Regions from separate parts of the Mesorhizobium sp. M8A.F.Ca.ET.207.01.1.1 genome, predicted to be linked through region 2. Evidence: predicted binding sites of a transcription regulator. Region 2 holds the regulator's gene; each other region holds the start of a gene.

What was found. The regulator PhoB, encoded in region 2, activates phosphate uptake and scavenging genes when phosphate is short. The targets are predictions, from matches to a motif close to TGTCATNNANCTGTCAT.
Region 1: the regulator PhoB is predicted to act here: its motif matches at 2,769-2,785, upstream of EN850_RS21515 (ceramide glucosyltransferase).
Region 3: the regulator PhoB is predicted to act here: its motif matches at 2,303-2,319, upstream of phnF (phosphonate metabolism transcriptional regulator PhnF).

What each region holds. Positions count from the first base shown of each region.
Region 1 is NZ_SRUS01000007.1:79,539-85,280, reverse strand. It holds gene argF (ornithine carbamoyltransferase) at 1-865, shown strand, start outside; gene EN850_RS21525 (Hsp33 family molecular chaperone) at 1,012-2,043, shown strand; gene apaG (Co2+/Mg2+ efflux protein ApaG) at 2,273-2,665, opposite strand; gene EN850_RS21515 (ceramide glucosyltransferase) at 2,886-4,037, shown strand; gene EN850_RS21510 (O-succinylhomoserine sulfhydrylase) at 4,065-5,255, opposite strand; SAM riboswitch at 5,312-5,389, opposite strand; gene EN850_RS21505 (2'-deoxycytidine 5'-triphosphate deaminase) at 5,530-5,742, shown strand, end outside.
Region 2 is NZ_SRUS01000009.1:81,038-86,779, reverse strand. It holds gene pstS (phosphate ABC transporter substrate-binding protein PstS) at 1-77, shown strand, start outside; gene pstC (phosphate ABC transporter permease subunit PstC) at 144-1,127, shown strand; gene pstA (phosphate ABC transporter permease PstA) at 1,131-1,982, shown strand; gene pstB (phosphate ABC transporter ATP-binding protein PstB) at 1,979-2,782, shown strand; gene phoU (phosphate signaling complex protein PhoU) at 2,808-3,515, shown strand; gene phoB (phosphate regulon transcriptional regulator PhoB) at 3,534-4,223, shown strand; gene EN850_RS24770 (ROK family protein) at 4,489-5,733, opposite strand.
Region 3 is NZ_SRUS01000002.1:221,550-227,291, reverse strand. It holds gene EN850_RS05995 (ABC transporter permease) at 1-437, shown strand, start outside; gene EN850_RS05990 (zinc-binding alcohol dehydrogenase family protein) at 515-1,531, shown strand; gene phnF (phosphonate metabolism transcriptional regulator PhnF) at 1,539-2,288, opposite strand; gene phnG (phosphonate C-P lyase system protein PhnG) at 2,398-2,859, shown strand; gene phnH (phosphonate C-P lyase system protein PhnH) at 2,859-3,470, shown strand; gene EN850_RS05970 (carbon-phosphorus lyase complex subunit PhnI) at 3,473-4,585, shown strand; gene EN850_RS05965 (alpha-D-ribose 1-methylphosphonate 5-phosphate C-P-lyase PhnJ) at 4,582-5,493, shown strand; gene phnK (phosphonate C-P lyase system protein PhnK) at 5,490-5,742, shown strand, end outside.

The DNA of each region.
Region 1 (5,742 bases), on a different contig from region 2:
TTTGCGCTTCATGCTGGATGATGCGGTGACGCGAAAGGCGCGTCTCAGGGCCGGCGAGCGGACCAAGCCGCTCGAAGGCAAGGTGCTGGCCATGATCTTCGACAAACCGTCGACGCGCACGCGCGTTTCTTTCGACGTCGGCATGCGCCAGCTTGGCGGCGAGACCATCATGTTGACCGGCACCGAGATGCAGCTCGGCCGCTCCGAGACCATCGCCGACACCGCCAAGGTGCTGTCGCGCTATGTCGACGCCATCATGATCCGCACCACCTCGCACGAGCGGCTGCTGGAGTTGACCGAGAATGCCACCGTTCCGGTGATCAACGGGCTGACCGACGACACCCACCCCTGCCAGCTGATGGCCGACATCATGACTTTCGAGGAGCATCGCGGTCCGGTGGCCGGCAAGACCATTGCCTGGACCGGCGACGGCAACAACGTGCTACACTCGCTGCTCGAGGCCTCGGCACGGTTCCGCTTCAATCTCAACGTCGCCGTACCCGAAGGCAGCGAACCGGCGCAGAAGCATGTCGACTGGTCCAAGGCGCATGGCGGCAAGCTGCATTTCACCCGCTCGCCCGAGGAAGCCGTCGACCAGGCCGACTGCATCGTCACCGACTGCTGGGTGTCGATGGGCCAGGAACACCGTGCCCGCGGTCACAATGTCTTCTCGCCCTATCAGGTCAACGCCGCGCTGATGGCCAAGGCAAAGCCCGACGCCCTGTTCATGCATTGCCTGCCGGCCCATCGCGGTGAGGAGGTGACCGACGAGGTCATCGACGGACCGCATTCGGTGGTCTTCGACGAGGCTGAGAACCGGCTGCACGCCCAGAAGGCCGTGCTTGCCTGGTGTCTCGGTGCTTGATGTGTCTTGTTGCTTGATATGTCTTGTTGCTTGATATGTCTTGGCGCCTGAAATGCCCAGGCGCTTGATCTGCGGGGGCGCAATGCCTATCTGCGCCGCATCACGCAAATCAAGCGCGTTTGGACGCATGTGCCCACCAGGGCCGCATGGCCGCGCCCTGGAGCTTTGTCATGTTGGAAAGCCATCAAGTGACTGAACATCACCCCAAACTCGGCGAGTTCGGCTACGCCGGCGACGATCACGTCGTTCCCTTCGAAGTCGGTCCGCTCGACGTGCGTGGCCGCACGGTGCAGCTCGGGCCGATGCTCGACGCCATCCTTGGCCGCCACGACTATCCCGAGCCGGTCGCCCGCCTGCTGGCGGAAGCCTGTGTGCTGACGGTGCTGCTCGGCACCTCGCTCAAGTTCGAAGGCAAGTTCATCCTGCAGACCCGTACCGACGGGCCTGTCGACATGCTGGTCGCGGACTTTTCCACGCCCTCGGCGCTGCGCGCCTATGCGCGTTTCGACGCGGATCGGCTCGAAGCGCTGGTCGCGGCCGGCGAGACCTCGCAGCAAACGCTGCTTGGCAGCGGCGTGCTGGCGCTGACCATCGATCAGGGCGCCCATACGCAGCGCTATCAGGGCATCGTCCAGCTCGACGGCGAAACGCTGGAAGACGCGGCGCGCACCTATTTCCGGCAGTCGGAACAGATCCCGACGGATATCAGGCTCTCGGTCGCCAAGCTGCTGACGCCCGGTATCGGCGGTGCGCGCGAGCAGTGGCGCGCCGGCGGCATACTGGCGCAGTTCCTGCCGCAATCGCCCGAGCGCATGCGCGTCCCGGACCTGCCGGGTGGCGATGGCGATCCGCGCGAGGAAGTCCACGATCCGGCCGATAATTCCTGGCAGGAACTCCTCGCCTTGCTGGGCACCATCGAGCCGACCGAGCTGATCGACCCGACCATCGGCGCCGAGCGGCTGCTCTATCGCTTGTTCCACGAGCATGGCGTGCGCGTCTTCGGCGGCGTCCCCGTCACCGACCAGTGCTCGTGCTCCAGGGACAAGATCCGCGATATCCTCGAAGGCTTCTCCGCGCAGGAGATCAAGGACAGCACCGAGGATGGCGGCATCCACGTCGCCTGCGAGTTCTGCTCGACCCAGTACGACTTCGATCCGGCCGAGTTTGCGGCTCAGTAAAGCTAGTCCCTTCTCCCCGTCACTATACGGGGAGAAGGTGCCGGCAGGCGGATGAGGGGCAGCGCCAGCGTTAGTACAGGAGCTCCTTGGCTCTATCTGAAGAAAATTCTCGCAAGCTCGGCGCTGCCCTCATTGTCCTGCCGGACGGTCGTCACTCGAAAAGCCAAGCAATTCGTCCGCTTCGCGGACCATTCCTCAACTCCCCCGTATAGTGACGGGAGAAAAGACGCTAATTCACCGTGCGCCTTGTCCCCGGCAGATCGAGCGAGAAGGCGGGGATGGCGATGTCGAAGGTCTCGCCGCGCTTGTTGCGCATCGTGTAGCGTCCGACCATGATCCCGGATGGTGTCGAGAGCGGGCAGCCGGACGTGTATTGATAGCTGTCGCCGGGATTGAGTTCCGGCTGGTCGCCGACAACGCCCGGCCCGCGCACTTCCTCGACCCGGCCGGCGCCATCGGTGATGTGCCAATAGCGCGACAACAACTGCACGAACTCGTCCGACTGGTTGTCGATCGTTATCTGATAGCCCCAGACATAGCGGTTCTCCGAGGGATCCGAACGGTCCTCGAGATAGAACGGCCTGACCTGCACTTCGATGTTGCGCGTCACGGCGCGGTACATGAGCGGCTCCAAAACAACCCGATGACTTTCAGCGCTCCCGGTGAGCAGGTCAACGTGCGCGTCTTGTCGCGGCTGACCTTGAACCGCAGGTGCCGGCAAAGAATGTCATTTAAGTGACACACGACAATGGTGGTGTGCACGAACCGGGCGACTCGGCGCTCTGTCGAACTGTTGAAAACGGCCACGATGCCGGCCGCCTTTCCGGAGTGACCAGATCTCGATGGAACTCACCTTCATAGCCGCCTCGCTTTCGACCGCACTCATCCTTTCAAACGCCGCCAGCATTTCGCTCGCCGCTTCACAGCTGAAACGGCGCAACACGATCGCCCCGCCAGCCGGCAAGCCGCAACCGGTCTCGATCGTCGTCCCGTCGCGGGGCGTCGAGCCGTTCACGCATGAGACGCTGGAACGCGCCTTCGCCCTCGACTGGCCACGCTACGAACTGATCTTCTGCGTCGCCCATACCGACGATCCGGTGGTCAAACTGATAAACAGGGCGATTGCCCGGTTTCCCAAGGTGCCGGCCCGGCTGCTGATCGGTGACGACCGCGTCAGCGCCAATCCAAAGCTCAACAATTGCGTCAAGGGTTGGGAAGCGGCACGCCACAACTGGGTCATCCTTGCAGATTCCAACGTCCTGATGCCGAGGGACTATATCGAGCACATGATGGCGGCATGGCGGCCCGACACCGGCCTTGTCTGCTCGACGCCGATCGGCTCGCGGCCCGAGGGTTTCTGGGCCGATGTCGAATGCGCCTTCCTCAACACATTGCAGGCCCGCTGGCAGTATGCCGGCGAGGCGCTCGGCCTCGGCTTTGCCCAGGGCAAGAGCATGCTGTGGAACAAGCCGATGCTGGATGCCAATGGCGGCATTCGGGCGCTGGCCGCCGAGATCGCCGAGGACGCTGCCGCCACCAAGCTGGTGAACGGCCTCGGCTTGCGCGTCAATCTCGTTGCCGCGCCCTTCGAGCAGCCGCTCGGCCAGCGCACGCTTGGCGAGATCTGGTCGCGTCAGGCCCGCTGGGCGCGCCTGCGCCGCGTCACCTTCCCGCTGTTCTTCGCGCCCGAAATCCTGACCGGCGCGGCGGTGCCTCTCGCGCTTGCCCTGGTTGCTGCGGCGAGCGCCGGCATCAGCCTCTGGGCAACCGCGATTGCCGTGTTGGCGGCCTTCTACCTTCCGGAGTGCGCACTGGCCTTGTCCAAGGGCTGGTACCTGTCGCCGCGCATGGTCGCGGCCATGATTGCGCGGGACGTGATGCTCCCAACCCTCTGGGCGCGCGGCTGGCTCGGCGGCGCCGTCGACTGGCGCGGCAACGCAATGACCATCCGCACCAAGGCGGCCGAACTGGAGGAGACGCCGTCGCGCGCCTGATCGCCGCGACCGACGCTCCCAAACAGCCTATTTGGCGGCCTTCAGCGCCTGCGCGATGTCTTCCAGCAGGTCGTCGGCGTCCTCCAGGCCGACCGACAGCCTGAGCGTCCCTGGCCCGATGCCGAGTTCGGCGCGGGCCTCGTCGCTCAGGTTCTTGTGCGTCGTCGTCGCCGGATGGGTGATCAGGCTCTTGGCATCGCCGAGATTGTTCGAGATCAGCACGATGTCGAGGGCGTTCTGCAGCGCGAAGGCCGCCGGCTTGCCGCCCTTGACGTCGAGGCAGATCAGCGTCGAGCCGCCCGACATCTGCTTCTTGACGATGGCGGCCTGCGGATGGTCGGCGCGGCCGGGATAGATGACGCGGGCGATCTGCGGCTGCTCGGCCAGGAAGTCGGCGATCCTGCCGGCGCTTTCCGTCTGCTGGCGCACGCGCAGCGGCAGCGTCTCGAGCCCCTTCAGCAAGGTCCAGGCATTGAACGGCGACAGGCTGGGGCCGGTGTGGCGGAAATAGTCGTGCAGGTTTTCGTCGATCCACTTCTTGTCCGACAGGATGACGCCGCCGAGGCAACGGCCCTGGCCGTCAATATGCTTGGTGGCCGAGTAGACGACGATGTGCGCACCAAGCTGCAACGGCTTCTGCTGCAGCGGCGTGGCGAAGACATTGTCGACGACAAGCCGCGCGCCGATCGAATTGGCAAGCGAGGCGACGGCTGATATGTCGACGACTTCCAGCGTCGGATTGGTCGGGCTTTCCAGGAAGAACAGCTTGGTGTTCGGCCTGACCGCCTTTTCCCAATTGGCGATATCGGTGCCGTCGACCAAGGTCGCCTCGATGCCATAGCGCGGCGCCAGCGTCTCGACCACCCAGCGACAGGAGCCGAACAGCGCGCGCGCCGCAATGATATGATCGCCGGCCTTGACGCTGCACAGAAGGGCCGCGGTCACCGCCGCCATGCCCGACGCCGTGGCGCGCGCGTCCTCGGCGCCTTCGAGAGCGCACATGCGCTTTTCGAACATGTCGACGGTCGGGTTGGCGTAACGCGAATAGATGAAGCCAGGCTCTTCGCCCTTGAAGCGGGCTTCCGCCGCCTGGGCGGTTTTATAGACATAGCCCTGGGTCAGGTACATCGCCTCGGCGGTTTCGCCGAATTGGGAACGCAGGGTTCCGCCATGCACGAGTGCCGTCTGAGGTTTCCAGTTGCGCTTCTTGGTGCTCATCGCTTTGTTCCAGACACAAAAAAACCGGCCGCGAAAGTCGCAACCGGTCCATACGGCCTTGCGGCCCGACGGTCCTTTAGCGACTTGTTTAACGTGGCTGCAAGCCGACCGGCCAAATCACCACGGGATAACGACCCTTTAGACCCGCGCCACGCTTGCGTCAATTGCCGGCTTCATTAAGAGGTTTGTACCAAGGCAGGTTCCGCAAAAGTGCCCAGTGGTTTTGCGGCAAGAACCTGCACTAAAAGAGACCAGTCTTGGGCGGAGCCAGACTTTGCGGCAGACAGGCATTCTTCCCGATCAGGACATTTCGGCGCTGTTCAAGTCCGGCGCGCTGAAGTCGCCGCGCGCGCTCGATGCCGATCAGATCCAGCCGGCGAGCCTTGATCTCAGATTGGGGAAAAAGGCCTGGCGGGTGCGCGCCTCGTTCCTGCCCGGTCCCAATCACAAGGTCTCGGAAAAGCTCGACCGGCTGCAACTCCACGAG
Region 2 (5,742 bases):
GCGTCGTCGACCTGATCAAGGCTTCGTGGAAGGCCGACATCCAGGCCGGCGGCAAGCCGGTCTACGCTGGCGAGTAACATCACCCGAAGGAGCGCCGCTTTACGCGGCGCTCCTTTTTCTCAACACAAAGAGCCGAGCTTGACATGAGTGCTGTCCAGGAAGCCTTGCCAGCCATCAAGGGCTCGCGCGATGCCATCGTCAAACGTTTCGCGCTGACGGACACGATCTTCCATGCGGCGACCCGTGCCGCCGCGATCCTGGTTCTGGTCCTGCTTGGCGGCGTCGCCATCTCGTTGTTTGCCGGTTCCTGGCAAGCGCTCTCGACCTTCGGCTTTTCCTTTCTGACCACGGAAAGCTGGAACCCGGTGACCGAGAAATTCGGTGCGCTGGCGCCCATCTACGGCACCATCATCACATCCGCCATCGCCATCCTGATTGCCGTGCCGCTCGGCATTGGCATCGCGATCTTTCTCACCGAACTTTGCCCGCGCGCATTGCGGCGCCCGATTGGCATGGCGGTCGAACTGCTCGCCGGCATCCCCTCGATCATCTACGGCATCTGGGGCCTGTTCGTGCTGGCACCGTTCCTGCAGACGACGGTGCAACCCTTTATCATCTGGCTGTTCCATGGTGTTCCCGGGCTCAACAATCTGTTTGCCGGCCCGCCCTATGGTATCGGCCTGCTCACCTCGGCGATGATCCTCGCCATCATGATCCTGCCTTTCATCACCTCGATCACCAAGGACGTGTTCGACACGGTGCCGTCGGTGCTGAAAGAGTCGGCCTACGGCATCGGTTGCACGACCTGGGAAGTGACGCGGCGCGTGGTCATTCCCTATACCCGGATCGGTATCATGGGCGGCGTCATGCTCGCCCTTGGCCGTGCGCTCGGCGAAACGATGGCCGTCACTTTCGTCATCGGCAACGCGCACCGCATCTCGACTTCGCTGTTCGCGCCCGCCACGACGATCTCGGCAACCATCGCCAACGAATTCACCGAAGCCGTTGGCGATCTCTACACCTCCTCGCTGGTGGCGCTCGGCCTGATCCTGTTCGTCATCACCTTCCTCATCCTTGCCATCGCACGCTACATGCTGATGCGCATCGACGCCCGTACGGGAGCCTGACCGATGTCGACAGCCGCATCGCTTCACCAAAGCCGCAAGCGCAAGAATGGCGTGATGATGACGCTGTGCGTCGTCGCCGCCGGCATTGGCCTCGCCTGGCTGGCGCTTATCCTCGGCGCGCTGCTCTACAAGGGCCTGTCCGGCGTCTCGCTGGCCGTGTTCACCGAAATGACGCCTCCGCCCGGCGACGCCGGCGGCCTGCTCAATGCCATCTACGGCAGCGTGGTGATGACGATCATCGCCGTGATCGTCGGCACGCCGATCGGCGTGCTCGCCGGTACCTACATGGCCGAATACGGCCGCTTCTCCAAGCTCACCACCATCGTGCGCTTCATCAACGATATCCTGTTGTCGGCGCCATCGATCATCATCGGCCTGTTCGTCTACGAGCTGATGGTGCGGCCGATGGGACATTTCTCCGCCATTGCCGGCGCCGTTGCGCTGGCCATCCTGGTCATTCCGGTCGTGGTGCGCACCACCGAGGACATGCTCAACCTGGTGCCGAACGCGCTGCGTGAAGCCGGCACCGCGATCGGCGCGCCGCGCTGGGTGGTCATCAAATCTGTCGCTTACCGCGCCGCGCTCTCCGGCATCGTCACCGGCATATTGCTCGCCATCGCCCGCATCTCCGGCGAGACGGCGCCGCTGCTCTTCACCGCGCTCAACAACCAGTTCTGGTCGAGCAATCTCAACGCGCCGATGGCCAGCCTGCCTGTCACCATCTTCCAGTTCGCTCTCAGCCCCTATGAGGAATGGCAGCAACTGGCATGGACCGGCGCACTCATAATCACCCTGACGGTTCTCGGCCTGAGCATTTTCGCCCGCAGCCTTACCGGACGCAGAGAGGACAGATGAAACCGATGTTGTCCACCGAGTTGAACACGCCCGAAGTGGCCGTGGATAAGGCCAAGATCGAGGTCAAGAACCTCAACTTCTACTACGGCCAGTCGAAGGCGTTGAAGGATATCAGCCTGTCGCTGCCCGAGCGCAGCGTCACCGCCTTCATCGGCCCGTCGGGCTGCGGGAAGTCGACGCTGCTGCGCGTCTTCAACCGCATCTACGAGCTCTACCCGAAGCAGAGCGCCGACGGCCAGGTGCTGCTCGACGGCCAGAACATCCTCGACCGCTCGCAGGATCTCAATCTCCTGCGCACCAAGATCGGCATGGTGTTCCAGAAGCCGACGCCGTTCCCGATGTCGATCTACGAGAACATCGCTTTCGGCGTCCGTCTCTACGAGAAGATCAGCAAGTCCGAGATGGACGGCCGTGTCGAACAGGCGCTGAAGCGCGCGGCATTGTGGACCGAGGTCAAGGACAAGCTCAACGCCAGCGGCCTCAGCCTGTCGGGCGGCCAGCAGCAGCGTCTTTGCATCGCCCGCACCGTGGCGGTGAAGCCGGAAGTCATCCTGCTCGACGAACCAGCCTCGGCGCTCGATCCGCTGTCGACCGCCAAGATCGAGGAACTGATCGACGAGCTGCAGGCCGACTACACGATCGTCATCGTCACCCACAACATGCAGCAGGCGGCGCGCGTGTCGCGCCAGACGGCGTTCATGTATCTGGGCGAACTGGTCGAATTCGACAAGACCGAGAAGATCTTCACGTCGCCTCGCGAGAAGCGCACGCAGGACTACATCACCGGCCGCTTCGGCTGATATCACGCATACGAGGACCAGGATCATGGCCGAACACACAGTCGCAGCCTTCGATGAGGATCTCGGACAGATCAGCAGGCTGATCAGCGACATGGGCGATCTCGCCGGCACGATGGTCGGCGGCGCCACCAAGGCTCTGCTGAATTCCGACAACGCGCTGGCACAGCGCGTCGTCTCCGACGACGCCATCATGGATGCGCGCCAGCGCGAACTCGACGACCGCGCCATCACCCTGATCGCCAAGCGCCAGCCGATGGCCGACGATCTGCGTCATGTCGTCGGCTCGATCCGCATGGCGGGCGACCTCGAGCGCATCGGCGACCTTGCCAAGAACATCGCCAAGCGTGTCGGTTCCGTCGGCCTCACCGCCACGCCGCGCGACCTGTCGCACTCGATCGATTCCATGGCGCAGCTGGTGCTGATCCAGGTGCAGGGCGTGGTCGAGGAATATGCGGCCGGCGATGCCGCCGCCCTCGCCAAGCTCAGGAATGACGACGAACGCATCGACGTCAAATACACCTCGGTGTTCCGCGAACTGCTGACCTACATGATGGAGGATCCGCGCAACATCACGGCTTGCACGCATCTCTTGTTCTGCGCCAAGAATCTCGAGCGCATCGGCGACCATGTGACCAACATCGCCGAGAATGCGTATTATGTGCTGACCGGAACGCAACTGCCCGCCAATCGTCCGAAGCAGGACGAGACGGCGATGTCGGCGCCGGCGGCTTGACGATAGGATGATCTGCCAATGATCGCGCCACGCATCATGGTGGTGGAGGACGAGGAGCCGCTCGGCGTGCTCCTCCGCTACAATCTGGAATCGGAAGGCTACCAGGTCGAGGTGGTGCCGCGCGGCGACGAAGCCGAGATCCGCCTCCAGGAGAATGTGCCCGACCTCCTGGTGCTCGACTGGATGGTGCCGGCTGTTTCCGGCATCGAACTCTGTCGGCGCCTGCGAATGCGGCCCGAGACCGAGAGGTTGCCGATCATCATGCTGACGGCGCGCGGTGAGGAGAGCGACCGCGTGCGTGGCCTTTCGACCGGCGCCGACGACTATCTGGTCAAGCCGTTCTCGACGCCGGAATTCATGGCCCGGGTCAAGGCGCTGCTGCGTCGCGCCAAGCCGGAAGTGCTGTCCAGCGTGCTCAAGGTCGGCGACATCGTGCTCGACCGTGAATCGCACCGGGTCTATCGCAAGAAGAGCGAAATCCGGCTCGGACCGACCGAGTTCCGGCTGCTCGAATTCATGATGCGCCATCCCGGCCGGGTGTTCTCGCGCAGCCAGTTGCTCGACAATGTCTGGGGCGAGACGATCTATATCGACGAGCGCACGGTGGACGTGCATGTCGGCCGGCTGCGCAAGGCGGTCAACAATGGCCGCATGCCCGACGTCATCCGCACCATCCGCGGGGCGGGCTACGCGATCAGGGAAGACTAGGTCGAGGGCGGCTACGCCCCTGACTTCGTCATCCACGAGCGGAGCAAGGAGCGAAGCGACGCGGCGCAGACCCGAGGATCCGTGCCGGGACCTCGACGCGTCGCCGCAGTGCAGAATTCTGCGCCGTTGCACTCTACGATCGAGGTCACGGCATGGATCCCAGGGTCTCCGCGACGCCGCTTCGCGGCTGCTCCGCCCAGGGATGACGACCTTGAGGGCGCTCGGCCAACCTCCAGCATTGGTGGTGATTCACCGGAGCGTTCGCTCAGGCGACGCTCTTCCCAGCACTGCCTCTCGCCTGCACGCCCGGCGCGAAAATCTCCTGGTCGACGAAGGTCAAGGCGCGCATGGCGCAGCCTTCGCGGATGAGCGGCAGTTCGTTCGGCTCGGTGTCGAAGGAAATCGATTCCGAATGCTGGCCGCCGGCGGTCTGGGCGATGGCCTCGCGCAAGGCCGGCTCGATCAGGTCGAAGGCGGCGGCACTGACACCGACCATGGCGACCGGCGCCGGGTCGATCAGCGCGAACAGGCTGCCCAGCCCATAGCCCAGCGCCTCGCCCGCCTTGCGATACGCTTCGCGCTCCGGTCCGTCTTTCTCCCTTGCCGTCGCGGCGAGTGTCCGCATCTGCGCGTCGCTGACATCGGCGACCGGTTCGGCGTCCTCGCCAAGCTGCCTGGCATTACGCCAGATGGCATAGTTGCCGGCATAGGCCTCGACGCAGCCGCGCCGCCCGCAACGGCAGAGCGCGCCGCCCGGGCGATGGATCATGTGGCCGAATTCGCCGCCCGATGAATGGGTGCCGGTGAACAGTTCGCCCTTGAGCACCAGGCCCATGCCGATGCCGTGCGAGAGCAGGATGGCGATGAAGTCGTCGCGGTAGCGTTGAGGGTCGCGCCAGCGCAACGCCACCGCCATCATGTTGCAGTCGTTCTCCATGGTGGCGGGGATGCCGAATTCGGCTTCGAGTATGTCGGCGAAGGCAATGTCCGTCTGCGGCGTGATCGGCGACCACAGCATGGCACGCGCCTCGGTGTCGGTGATGCCCTGGATCGCCAGCGCGATGCGGGCAACACTGCGGACATCGAGATCGGGGTCCTCGATGCGGCGGCGCACTATTGCCGTGCATTCGCCGATCAGCGCCTCGCGCGACATGGTCAGCGTGTCCAGCCGGCGCTGCTCCTCGGCGACCACCTGGCCGGCATAATCGATGACGGCGACGGATAGGAAATTCAGCGACAGCACCACGGTCATCACAGCCGCGGCCTCGGGGTTGAGGCCGAGGCCAACCTGCGGCCGGCCGCGTTTGAGTGAGCCGGCCTCGTTCGGCTTGCCTTCGGTCAGGATACCTTCGCCGATCAGGTCGGCGGATATCGCCGATATGGTCGAGTGGCTGAGGCCAGTGGTGGCGGCGATCTCGGTGCGCGAGGGCTGACCATCCCGGCGCACGGCTGCAATCACCATTGCGCGGTTGCGCCGGCGCAGATCGTCGTGGCGGATTCCCACCGACATGCTTTCCCT
Region 3 (5,742 bases), on a different contig from region 2:
TGGTCGGCATACCCGCCTATGTCTTCCTGCATCACAGCCGCTGGGGCCGGTATCTGTTCTCGGTTGGGTCGAACGCCGAGGCCTCGCGCCTGTCCGGCGTTAACGTCCAGCGCACCATCTTCATGGCCTACACGCTGTCAGGTCTGTGCGCGGCGTTCGTCGGCGTGCTCTTGGCTTCGCGCATCGGCATCGGCAACCCGACCCAGGCCGAAGGGTGGGAACTGCAGGCGATCGCCTCGTCGGTGATCGGCGGCACCTCACTGTTCGGCGCCGTCGGCTCGGTGCACGGGCCACTGCTCGGCGCGTTCATCCTGGCGACCATCAACAACGGCGCCAACCTGCTCAACGTCAACGCCTTCTGGCAGCGTGTCATCACCGGCGTGCTGATCATCGTCATCGTCTATTTCGATGGCCTGCGCCGCCGCGGCGGCAAGTAGTCAACGAACCGAAAAACGAACTCCGGCTCAGTATCAAAACGGGCCGGCGTTTTCGTAAACCCAAATTGGACCGAACCATGAAAGCCGTCGTCTGCCGCTTGCCCGGCGAACTCATTCTGGAAGACCGTCCCGCTCCCGGCTCGCCGCCTCCCGGCTGGGCACTGGTGGCGGTCAGCCATGTCGGCATCTGCGGCACCGACTATCACATCTTCGAGGGCAAGCACCCGTTCCTCGCCTACCCCCGCATCATGGGCCACGAAGTGTCTGGCACCGTCGTCGAAGTCGGCGAAGGAGCCGGTCTTGCGGTCGGCGAACCGGTGATCATCAACCCCTATCTCTCCTGCGGCAAATGCATCGCCTGCCGCCACGGCAAGCCCAATTGCTGTGTGCGCATCGAAGTGCTCGGCGTGCATCGCGATGGCGCCATGTGCGAACAGATCCTGGTGCCGACGCAGAACCTCTATCCCACCAACGGCCTGTCGCTCGCCGACGCCGCCGCCGTCGAATTCCTGGCCATCGGCGCCCATGCCGTGCGCCGCGCGCGTTCCGAGCCCGGTGCACGCACGCTGGTCATCGGCGCCGGTCCGATCGGCCTCGGCACCGCCATCTTCGCCCGCATCGCCAGGCTCGACGTCAGCTTGCTCGACATGAGCAGCGAAAGGCTGGGCTTCGCGTCAAGCGAGCTCGGCTTCTCGGTCCTTGACGGCTCACAAGCGCCGGTTGCCGATCTGGTGCGCGACGCGACTGGTGGCGAAGGCTTCGACGTGGTCTTCGACGCCACCGGCAACACCTCCTCGGTGCAATCGGCCTTCGCCCATGTCGCGCATGGTGGCACGCTGGTGCTGGTCAGCGTCGTCAAGGACGACATCGTCTTTTCCGATCCCGAGTTCCACAAGCGCGAGATGACGCTGGTCGGCAGCCGCAATGCGCTGCGCGCCGATTTCGATCATGTCGCCGCCTCGATCCGCAATGGCGCCGTGCCGCTGGCCAAGCTCGTCACCCACCGCACCACGCTGACCGATACGCCAGGGGATCTCGCACGCTGGGTCCATGAAAAGTCGGGCCTGATCAAGGCCGTGATCGAGATCGGATAGCCGGGCGTTACAGCGCCGACAGCTTCAGCTCCACCCGCTCCGCGGGAAAACGTGACTCCGAAAACTGGATCGGCTGGCCGTCGGGCGTGACGTTGACCGCCACCGTGACCAGCACGATGGCGCCCGGCTGCAGATCGAGATCGGCAAGATCGGCGGCGTCGGCATGGCGCGCCGAGAGCACGGTCGATTGCCTGAGATAATCGTCGATACCGAAACGCGCGAGCGACGCGGTGATCGAACCGGTCTGCGCCATCGCCTCGTCGATGCCGGCAAAGCGTCTGGCATCGAACCAGCTGGCAGCACGCGACACGGACCGTCCGTCGGCCTCGCCGCGTGTTTCCAGCCGCATCACGTCAGCGCCCCTGGCAAGGCCAAGACCCTCGGCGACACGCTGGCTGGCCGGCTCGATCGATGAAGAGAACAGCACGATGTGTCGTTCCGACGTCTGCCCCTGCAGGCCCGCCGAGAAGCGCGTACGCGCGCCGATCGGATAGGACAGCCGCTTGCGCGACAAGACGAACGTGCCGCGCCCTTGCTCGGCCCGCAGCACCCCCTCCTGCACGAGGGCCGATATGGCGCTTCGTACGGTGTGACGGTTGACGCCATAGCGCTCGGCCAGCGCGACTTCGGGCGGCAGCGCGGCATTTTCGGCGAAATCGCCAATGGCAATCGCTTGCAGGATCCTGTCGGCGATCTGGCGCCATAGTGAAACACCGCTGCGCCGCTCGATGCTGTCGGCCACTTGCTGCCCGATCATGTTTGCCCCCGGCCTGTCACGCACCCGTCATGGACTCGCGTTAGGTAATATGTATAATTTGTATAGTTGTCTATATCAATAGACAAATCTGCGAAGAGGAAAGTTGCCGATGCGAGGACAGGAAGCCCGCGACCAGGCCGAGCGCAAAGCCGCCATGGCGACGCTGGCGCAATCCAGCGGCGACGACATCGTCCGGCTCTGGAACGAGGCCGGCCTGCCTTCGCAAGCCGAGCTGCTGCGCGGTCCCGAGACTGGCCTGGTCACGCTGCGTGGCCGCATCGGCGGCGGCGGCGCCCCCTTCAATGTCGGCGAAGCGACCGTCACCCGCGCCACGGTCCGGCTGCCGTCAGGACAGGTCGGTCATTGCTACGCGCTTGGCCGCGACAAGCAGAAGGCGAAGCTGGCGGCCATCGCCGACGCGCTCTGGCAGGACCCTGCCCGCCGCGCCGAGGTCGAGACCAGGCTCATTGCGCCCTTACGCTCGGCTCTGACCGTTGCCCACGAAAAACGCCGTGCCGAGACGGCGGCGACGAAAGTGGATTTCTTCACCATGGTTCGCGGAGAAGATTGATGGATATCGCGGCACAATCGATCGAGGGCGGTTTCGCCGATCCGGTCTTCAACGCACAGACCGTGTTTCGGGCAGTCATGGACGCCATGGCGCGGCCGGGCAGCGTCCAGCCCTTGCCGGGCCTGGCCCGCCCGCCGGCGCCGCTTTCGGCAACATCAGGCGCCATTGCACTGGCGCTCTGCGACAACGACACGCCGCTCTGGCTCGACCCGGCCTTGCACGCCTCCGCAGCGATCGGCTCCTGGCTTGGTTTCCACACCGGTGCGCCGCTTGCCAACACACCGGCCGACGCGCATTTCGCGTTTGTTGCCACACCGGCCGAGATGATGGCGCTCGACGGTTTTTCACAAGGCACGCAGGATTATCCCGATCGATCGACGACGCTGATCCTGCAGGTCGGCGATCTCACTTCAGGAACCCCGCTGTTGCTCGAAGGCCCCGGCATCGAAACCAGCGCCACGATCGCGCCGGCACAAATGCCGCGCCATTTCGTCGAGCAGTGGAAGCAAAACAACAAGCGCTTTCCGCGCGGCGTCGACATCGTCCTCGCCACATCGGAAGGCGTAGCCTGCCTGCCGCGCACGACGCGCATCAAGACGATGGAGGCTTGAAGATGTATGTCGCGGTAAAAGGTGGCGAAGCCGCCATTGCCAACGCCCACGGCCTGCTTGCCGACCGCCGGCGCGGTGACCGCTCGGTGCCCGCGCTCCGCCTCGACCAGATCGTCGAGCAGCTGGCGCTGGGCGTCGACCGGGTGATGAGCGAAGGCTCGCTCTATGACCGTGAACTCGCCGCACTCGCCATCGTCCAGGCGCGCGGCGACATGATCGAAGCGATTTTCCTGGTGCGTGCCTACCGCACCACGTTGCCGCGCTTCGGCTACACCAGACCGATCGACACCAGCGCGATGCTGGTCGAACGGCGCGTCTCGGCGACCTACAAGGACCTGCCTGGCGGCCAGCTGCTTGGCCCGACCTTCGATTACACGCACCGCCTGCTCGACCCCGAGCTTGCCGCCGGCGCCGATGTCGCCGAACCGCTGCAGCGCGCCGGCAGCGCCGAGCCCATGCCGCGTGTCTCGGCCATCCTCGCCCGCGAAGGCCTGATCGAGCCCGATGGCGACATGCCGCAGGATCACATCCCCGGCGACATCACCCGCGAGCCGCTGGAATTCCCGATGGCGCGCGACATCCGCCTGCAGGCGCTGTCACGCGGCGACGAGGGTTTCCTGCTGGCGCTCGGCTATTCCACGCAGCGCGGCTACGCCCGCAACCATCCCTTTGTCGGCGAGATCCGCATAGGCGAGGTCGAGTTGGAGCTTGACGTTCCCGAACTGCCCTTCGCGGTGCCGCTCGGCACGGTGCGGGTCACCGAATGCCAGATGGTCAACCAGTTCAAGGGTTCGGCCAAGGCGCCGCCGCAATTCACCCGCGGCTATGGCCTCGTCTTCGGCCAGAGCGAGCGCAAGGCGATGGCCATGGCGCTCTGCGACCGGGCGCTACGCGCCTCCGAGTTGGGCGAGGACGTCGTTGCCGCCGCGCAGGACGAGGAGTTCGTCATATCGCATTCCGACAATGTCCAGGCGACCGGCTTCGTCGAGCATTTGAAACTGCCGCATTATGTCGACTTCCAGGCCGAACTCGACCTCGTGCGCCGCATGCGCGCCGAGTATGAGGCCCGCGAAAATCCAGCGAAGGCGGAAGAAACGAAGGAGGCAGCGGAATGACTGCGCAACCGACCGACATCGCCACCTACAACTTCGCCTATCTCGACGAACAGACCAAGCGGATGATCCGCCGCGCGATCCTCAAGGGCATCGCCATTCCTGGCTACCAGGTGCCGTTCGCCTCGCGCGAAATGCCGATGCCCTACGGTTGGGGCACCGGCGGCGTCCAGGTCACCGCCTCGATCATCGGCCCCGACGACGTGCTGAAGGTCATCGACCAGGGCGCCGACGACACCACCAATGCTGTGTCGATCCGCGCCTTCTTCAAGAAGGTCGCCAATGTCACTGTCACCACCGATACCGCCACCGCCAGCATCATCCAGACCCGCCACCGCATCCCCGAGCATCCGCTGACCGCCGGCCAGGTGCTGGTCTACCAGGTACCCATTCCCGAGCCGCTGCGCTTCCTCGAGCCGCGCGAGACCGAAACGCGCAAGATGCATGCGCTGGAGGAGTATGGCCTCATGCATGTCAAGCTCTATGAGGACATCGCCAAGCACGGCCGCATCGCCACCACCTATGCCTATCCGGTCAAGGTCGAGGGCCGTTATGTCATGGACCCCTCGCCGACGCCGAAGTTCGACAATCCCAAAATGCACCGCTCGCCGGCCTTGCAGCTGTTCGGCGCCGGCCGCGAAAAGCGCATCTACGCGGTGCCTCCCTTCACCGATGTGGTGAGCCTCGACTTCGAGGACCATCCGTTTCAGGTGCAGACTTTCGACCAGCCCTGTGCGCTCTGTGCGGCCGAGAACGTCTATCTCGACGAGGTCATCCTCGACGACCATGGCGGCCACATGTTCGTCTGCTCCGACACCGACCACTGCGAGAAGAGGCGCGAAGAGGGCCATCGCGGCCACCTTGCCCCCGAGACCCATCTGGCGCCAGCAAACATGGAGCCGGCCCAATGACCGACGAACCGCTGTTGCGCGTCTCGGCGCTCTCCAAATTCTACGGCTCGCGCGTTGGCTGCGACAACGTCTCCTTCGACCTGTGGCCCGGCGAAGTCCTGGCTGTCGTCGGCGAGTCCGGTTCCGGCAAGACCACGCTGCTCAACTGCCTGTCGACGCGGCTGCTGCCTTCCTCCGGCACCGCCAGCTACCGCATGCGTGACGGCCAGTTCCGCGAACTCTACCGCATGAGCGAGGCCGAGCGCCGCT